Regions from separate parts of the Gordonia sp. UCD-TK1 genome, predicted to be linked through region 1. Evidence: riboswitches for the same ligand, from Rfam matches in the RefSeq annotation. Region 1 holds a riboswitch; the other holds the start of a gene.
What was found. A riboswitch is a leader RNA that binds a small molecule or an ion and turns the genes downstream of it on or off. The one in region 1 is predicted to bind S-adenosylmethionine.
Positions count from the first base shown of each region.

Region 2: linked by a shared signal. The riboswitch ahead of A9310_RS11380 (bifunctional o-acetylhomoserine/o-acetylserine sulfhydrylase) and the one ahead of A9310_RS04735 (aminotransferase class V-fold PLP-dependent enzyme) in region 1 are both predicted to bind S-adenosylmethionine.

Region 1 is NZ_LZMP01000005.1:90,696-94,481, forward strand. It holds gene A9310_RS04725 (ERCC4 domain-containing protein) at 1-567, opposite strand, end outside; gene A9310_RS04730 (isochorismate synthase MenF) at 618-1,694, opposite strand; SAM riboswitch class IV at 1,802-1,915, shown strand; gene A9310_RS04735 (aminotransferase class V-fold PLP-dependent enzyme) at 1,934-2,860, shown strand; gene A9310_RS04740 (hypothetical protein) at 2,857-3,357, shown strand; gene A9310_RS04745 (inorganic diphosphatase) at 3,520-3,786, opposite strand, start outside.
Region 2 is NZ_LZMP01000017.1:17,395-21,180, forward strand. It holds gene A9310_RS11375 (homoserine O-acetyltransferase) at 1-537, opposite strand, end outside; gene A9310_RS11380 (bifunctional o-acetylhomoserine/o-acetylserine sulfhydrylase) at 554-1,888, opposite strand; SAM riboswitch class IV at 1,951-2,071, opposite strand; gene A9310_RS11385 (PE-PPE domain-containing protein) at 2,339-3,786, shown strand, end outside.

The DNA.
Region 1 (3,786 bases):
CTGGTAGGTGAGAGTTCCCTTCATGAGACCGTTGCCGAGGTCGTCGATCGACTTGCGTTCGACGGCGGCGACCACCTGGTCGTCCTCGACGATCGCGTAATCGCCGGCATCGAGGCGGTGTCGAGTGGTGGTCGCCTGTTGATGACCGAAGGAGTAGGCGTACTTCTCGCCTGTGTCGACGACGATCTCGAGCGCCTGGCCGTGTGCCCGGGCGGTGGGAAGCGTGACGTTTGGACGCGCCTGCTTGGTGGTTTTGCGCGTCTGCCAGAAGATCATCTCGCGTCCGCGAGCCCGCGTGACGACGAACTGTGACCGATTCTCGCGAGCGCGGTCGAGCACCAGATCGATCGCCGCCCCGCGCCGCGTCACCGACCGAACCGGAAGACGTTCGACGATCTGCGGTGTGGTCGGCCATTCGTCGGCGCGATGACAATAGACCTTGCTGGTTCGCGGCCAGGTCTCCCTCACCTTCAAGACGATCCCGTCACTGCCGAGCGGAATCCGGACCAGAAAGGGCAGTGAGGAGCCCTGTTCCGGATTTCGGGCGATGATCAGGTCGTCGGGCATCATCGACGAGCGTAACGGGCGAAGATCGCGCGCGTCCGCAATCGATCCGCTCAGTCGAGTGCGGCGATGCCCAACGCGTTCAGGACCGTCCGCAGCTTGAACGCCGTCTCCTCGAGTTCGCCCTGCGGGTCGGAGTGTTCGACGATACCGCCGCCGGCCCACGTCCGGAGGCTGCGACGATCGGCCTCGAGTTCGAGGCACCGGATGGTGACCATCCACTCCCCGTCGCCGGCGGCGTCGCACCAGCCGACCGCCCCCGCGTAGAAGCCGCGCTCACCCTCGACCTCGCGGATGATCTGCGCAGCAACATCACTCGGCGTGCCGCAGACCGCCGGGGTGGGGCCGAGCAGGAGTGCGAGATCGAGCGCAGTGGTCGCCGGGTCCCGAAGCCGCGCGCGGATCGGGGTGGCCAGATGCCAGACCTCCCCGGTCGACTGCAATTGCGGGGTCGACGGCGCGTCGACGTCGTCGCAGAGGTGTCCCAGCCGGTCTCGCAGGTGGTCGACGACGAAGGCGTGCTCGGCGAGGTCCTTTGCCGAGGAGAACAATCCGTCGGCAGCGGCGCGGTCGACGACCGGGTCGGGTGACCGCGGTGCCGATCCCGCGTACGGGTGGCAGGTGACGACGGAACCCGACTTGCGCAGCAACACTTCGGGACTCGCGCCCAACAGCCACGAACCCGAGCCGGTGGCCGCGCCGAGATCGACACCGAATGCGTTGTGTCCGGCATTGCCGCCCGCCAATGCGTCGAGAAGTCGCAGAGGCTCGACCTCGGCGTCGAGCACGATGTCGACGCTGCGGGCGAGGACGACCTTGCCGACGTCGCCGGCGACGATCCGCTTCACCGCGTGCGCGACCCGTTCGCGGTGCTCGTCGGCCGTGGGGTACAGGGTCGTCGACACCGGCGTGCGCGTCAGTGGCGGCCCGCCCGCCAGCGGCGCCGCGTCGACGTGCAGGACTTCGGGCACCACCAGCGCGGCGGGGTCGGCGAGGTCGAAGGGGATCGCGCCGGTCAGACCGTCGACGGTCCCGGCGCGCAGGGCGGCCGAGGCGGCGTCGACGTCGGTGAACGCACGGACCGCGCCCATGCCCCGCACGGTGCCGTGCGGGCGGGACAACACGAACACATCAGTCGCTGACACCCCTGACACGCTACAGGTAAGTGTGCCCTAACTTCCGATCACGTTGAGTGAAAATTGACACGTCCGCGCGAGATCGACGACCCTTGGTCGTAGGTCATGAGTGCCAGTGACAAGCCCCGGCTCGCTGGTCGGCAACCCTCCTTCGCGGTGGGGTGCTCCGGGTGACGACCCGGCCGCGTACCGACCGGACGCGGCAAGCGCGAATGTCTGAGGAGTTTCCTGCCGTGACCGCTGTCCTGTCCGCACCCGCCGGTCGTCTGTCGCCCGCAGTCGACGTCCGCCTCGACGCCGCCCGGGAATCGGTGCGGCAGTTCGTCCGTGCGCGGGTCGACGACACCATCGTGTTCACCCGCGGTCCCGCCGGTGCCCTCGACCTCGCGGCGCGCATCACTCCTGGCGACGTCGTCGTCCTCGACATCGGGTCGGGCGCCGACCTGCTGAGGTGGTGCGCACCACGGCAGGGACGCGACCGTGCGCGGTTCGTCCCGGCCTGCGAGACCATCGAGGACACCTTGGTCGCGCTGGAGACCGAGCTCGCCTCGGCGCCGGCATCGCTCCTGGTCGTGGCCGCGGTATCGGACATCACCGGCGAGGTGCTGCCGATCGGCCGGCTCGCCTCGCTCGCGCACCGGTCCGGGGCCCGCATCCTGGTCGACGCCGCGCAACTCGTCGGGCACCGGCCCGTCTCCGTCGTCAGCCACGGCATCGACTACCTGGCGGTCGGTGAACCGGGTCGGAAGACGGGCGGCGCCGGCGTCCTCATCGGTCGTCGTGACTGGTTCGACGCCGCCGATGTCGACGCCTCGCCGGACGCCGACGGCGTTTCCGGGGCGATCGCGGTCGCCGAGGCGTGTCGGGTGCTCGCCGATCTCGGACCCGAGACGATCGGGCTGCACGAACGCCGCCTCGCCGAACGTCTCGACGCCGGCCTGGCCGCGATCGGCGGCTTCACGCCGCTGCGGATCTTCACCGATTCCACCGACCGCGCGGGAGTCGCGGGCTACACCGTCGACGGCCTCGCACCGCCGGCCGACACGGTGCGCGCGAGTTTCGGAGCGGGCACCACCGTCGACGACATCGACCGGATTCTCGATGCATTCCGGGCGCGAACCGAACAGACCGACCGAACTCGACCAGGGGTGAATAGATGACCATCGAACTCGACGCACGTGCTGACCGCGGCACCGTGATCGCCGCACCGACTGCCACCCCGACGGCCCCGATCAGCATCGGACGTCCGGGATTCCAGATCGCGCTCGCGGGAGACGATCTCGCACAGACGTTTCCGATCGTCGTGCGGCGGGAGACCCTCCGCGAGGCGCAGCGCGCCCGCTCCCTGCTCCGGGCCGGCAGCCACGATCAGGCCAAGTTCGTGGTCGCACTCGAGGTGGAGGTGGCTGTCGCGCCGGACGCCGCGTCGGCGCGCACGGCCGCTGCTGCGGCGGTGAACGCGTCGTCGGAGACGAGTTCGGGGACCATCCGCTACATCGGGACGACACACGGACTGATCACGCTGGTCCGCGACATCTACGCAGCCGAGGTCGCCGACGCCGTGATCCTCATCCCGATCGACGGCGCGGCCACCGAACGCCGCATCCGCGAACAGATCCTGCCGGTGCTCGCCGAGCAGCGGTACCGCGTGGCCTGACCCACTGCTGGTTGAGCCGGCACCGAGCGTAGCCGCCGGGCCGAGCAAGCGACGAAGGAGCGCGTCGAGGTCGAGGCGCCGAGTCGAAGCCACCTGGTGACCAGACGACACCGCCGGCACCATCTCGAATGATGGTGCCGGCGGTCTCGTGTGCGGGAGAGATCAGCCGCGCGAGGGCTCGTTGGCCGCGTCGGGGTGCGCGGCGAGGCGATCGATGGCCTCCTGTGCGATCTTCTCGGCCTGGTCGCGGCCGACCCACCCGCCCGGGTCGACCTCCTTGCCCGGCTCGAGGTCCTTGTAGTGCTCGAAGAAGTGGGCGATGGGTCCCAGCTCGTATTCGGACACGTCGGAGATGTCCTTGATGTGGTCCCAGCGCACGTCCTTGGCCGGGACGCAGAGGAGCTTGTCGTCGCCACCGGCCTCGTCGGT
Region 2 (3,786 bases), on a different contig from region 1:
GGGGTACTCGATGGCCCACTCGAGCGCGCGGGCGCCGCCCATCGAACCGCCGAGAACCGCACCAACGCTGCGGATTCCGAGGCGGTCCAGCAGTGCCACCTCGGCGCGGACCTGGTCGAGCACGGTGATCTGTGGGAAGCGTGAGCCCCAGGGCCTACCGTCGGGGGCGATGGAGCCCGGACCCGTAGAGCCCTTGCATCCGCCCAGGACGTTGGCGGAGATGACGCACCATTCGTCGGTGTCGATGGCCTGTCCCGGGCCGATCAGCCCGTCCCACCATCCGGCCGAGTCGTGGTCGGCGTCGGCGGGTCCGGTGACGTGCGAGTCGCCGGTCAATGCGTGGAGCGTGAGGATGACGTTGTCGCGGGACGGCGACAACGTCCCCCAGCGCTGGAACGCCAGGGTGACGTCGTCGATCCGTGCTCCGCTGTCGAGAGGCAACGAGCCGATGGGAATGCCGACGAGTTCCCCGTCCGGGAGGGTCTCCCAGTCGGGCTGATCAGATGCTGTCGCATTCAGGTCGATACTCACCGACAAAGCTGCCTCACCTGTTTCACTTGGCCGCCGCGAATCCCTGTTCGAGATCGGCCAAGATGTCGTCGATTCCCTCGATGCCCACGGCGAGCCGGACCAGTCCCGGGGCCACGCCCGCGGCGAGCTGCTCCTCGGGGGTGAGCTGGCTGTGGGTGGTCGAGGCGGGGTGGATGACCAGCGACCGCACATCGCCGATGTTGGCGACGTGGCTGTGCAGGCTGAGCGCGTCCACGAACTTCTTGCCGGCGTCCACTCCGCCCTGGATCTCGAAGGCGATGATCGCACCCTGACCCTTCGGGGCCAGTTCCTGACCGCGCTTGTACCAGGGCGAGGACTCCAGACCCGCGTACGCCACGGACTCGACCTGCGGGTGTGCCTCGAGGAAGGCGGCGACCTTCTGCGCGTTGGCGACGTGGCGCTCGATGCGCAGACTCAGCGTCTCCAGGCCCTGTGCCAGAAGGAACGCGTTGAACGGGGAGATCGCCGCGCCGGTGTCGCGCAACCACTGCACACGTGCCTTGAGTGCGAACGCGGGCGCGCCCAGGTCGGCGAAGACGGCACCGTGGTAGCTCGGGTCCGGCGTGGTGAAACCGGGAAACAGGTCCTTCCCGTCGCGCTGGACCCGCCAGTCGAAGGTGCCGCCGTCGACGATGACGCCGCCGATCGCGGTGCCGTGACCGCCGATGTACTTCGTCGCCGAGTGCACGACGATGTCGGCGCCGTGGGCCAGCGGGCTGATCAGGTAGGGGGTGGCGACGGTGTTGTCGATGATGAGGGGTACGCCGTTGCGGTGCGCGACCTCCGCGATCCCCGAGATGTCGAGGATCTCGTTGTTGGGGTTGGAGATCGACTCACCGAAGAACGCGCGGGTGTTGTCCTTGACGGCGGCCTGCCACGACGCCGGGTCCTCGGGGTCCTCGACGAAGCTCACCTCGACCCCGAGCTTGGGCAGTGTGTAGTGGAAGAGGTTGTACGTGCCGCCGTAGAGGCGGGGGCTGGACACCACGTGCCCGCCGGTCTCGACGGCGTTGAGGATCGCGTAGGTCTCGGCGGCCTGTCCCGATGCGACGAGCAGCGCGGCGACGCCGCCCTCGAGCGCGGCGATCCGCTGCTCGACGGCATCCTGCGTGGGATTCATGATGCGCGTGTAGATGTTGCCCGGTTCGGCGAGACCGAAGAGATTGGCCGCGTGCTGGGTGTCGTTGAAGACATACGACGTCGTCTGGTAGATCGGCAGCGCACGGGCATTGGTCACCGCGTCCGCGGACTGCCCGACGTGGATCTGCTTCGTCTCGAAGCTCCAGTTCTCGCTGGGATCGTTGCTGTCGAGGGTGCCGTCAGGGACATCAGACATGGCGATTCATCACTTRCTACGGTCGGCAGGGCCAACTCGACCCTGTTGGGGTCCGACCTTCGGACCCGCGCTTGCCGGGGATCGCCACTGCGATCCCGCAACCCGGTCATCACCCGGAGCACCCCACCGCGGAAGGAGGGTTGCCGATCAGCCAGCCGGGGCTTCGCACTGATACTCATGACCTGGCGACAAGGATATAACACGGATGTGAGGGCCCGAGAACCGTCCCGGTCAGGCCGCGCCCAACCCTTGAGAAGTGCACCGGAAGGGTGCCGGTGGCTGTCCTCCGACCGAGTGAAATCGGGTGTGTTCAGATACAAAACAGCTGGTCAAGGTAGTTAGCGACGCTCAGCGTGCTGTCGATTCCGCAATCGCGGATCTACTGTTCGACCAGCCCCGGCTGCACCGGAATGCTCCGCTCAGGTGGTCCGGGTTCGCACAGGAGCGCTCATGGCCGTGATGGCTCATCTCCGGACCCGACGGGCCTCGTTCACGGTCGCCGGCCTCACCGCATTTGCGGTGGCGGGCGCGCTCTGCCTGTCCGGTGTCGCCCCGGCGGGGGCCGCCGAATGCAGCGACACCGGCGCGGTCATCATCGTCGCCGGAACGAATGACCCGGAGAGTGCGCATCTCGTCGGCGTCACACAGCGCTACACCGGAAAGATGCCGACGGTGGTGGACGGTGACGTGGTCATCGTGGACGACCCTGACAGTGACTACCTGGCAACGCCGAAGGATGTCATCTACGTCGACTATCCGACCACGCTGTGGCCACTCGGCGCCGCGGGATACGACGACAGCACGACGCAGGGGAGAAGTGCGACGGCGTCGGCGATCGCCGGCTACCAGGCGCGATGCGGCGTCGAGTCGGACATAGTCGTCGCCGGCTATTCACAGGGCGCCCGGGTCGCCGGCGACGTGCTCGCCGACATCGGTAACGGGCGCGCCGAACAGGTGGTCGCGACCGACGAGAACGGCGAGGTCATGCTCGACGAGAACGGCGAACCAATTCTCGTCACCATCGAGCCGGGCGGGATCTCCGGCGAGCTGTACTCCGACCCCCGTCGGGCGGGAGACAAGACCGGCCGCGGGATCGAGCTCTCGCTGATCGGCATCATCCCCGGTCTGACGATGTCCGGCCCGCGGGGGAAATCAGAGACCGACAGCGGGTTCGGTGAGCTCGAAGGCGAGGTGGTGTCGGTCTGTATCGACGGTGATCCCATTTGCGACCTGCCCGACCCGATCCACGACCCGATCGGCGCGATCGACGGTCTGCTCGGCTACTTCACGAAGCACAGCCGGTATCCGTTCCAGATGTACCGGGACCCGAAGGAGCCCGCCTGGAACGACGGGCGGGCGGTCGAGTGCGATCCGGAGACTGCCGTCTGCATCGTCGCAGCGGACTCCGCCTTCGCTGAACTGATCCAGGACTGGGCTCGCGACCTCGGATACCGGGGTACGATCGGCGACTTCCTGTCCGGGCGTCCGACGATCGACCTGCCGTACGGCATCGAACTCGCGAACCTGCAGCCGGTGGTCCGGCTCGTGCAGGATCTGTTGCCACCGTTGCCGAAACTCGGATACGGCGCGTATCTGCCGGACCTGTTCGTCTTCGAGGACATCCTGGACGGCATTCTGACGCTGTCGCCGGCGCAGTTCGTCGGCGGCGCGCGAGCGTTGGCCGCCAGTCTCCGCAGCATCGTCCTGCTGCCGGTCAATTTCGTCCGGTACTGGGCGGGCGCGATCATCGGGCCGGTGGCGTCGGAGGGCGGCGCCGTCACGATTCTCGCGGCGGACACGTCGCACCTGCGATCGTCCACGTTCGCGCGACTGGCGGCCGTACCCGACGAGTCCGTGGGGCCGGTCCGCGCTGAAGAAGTGGGCGGGTCCGGCCCCTC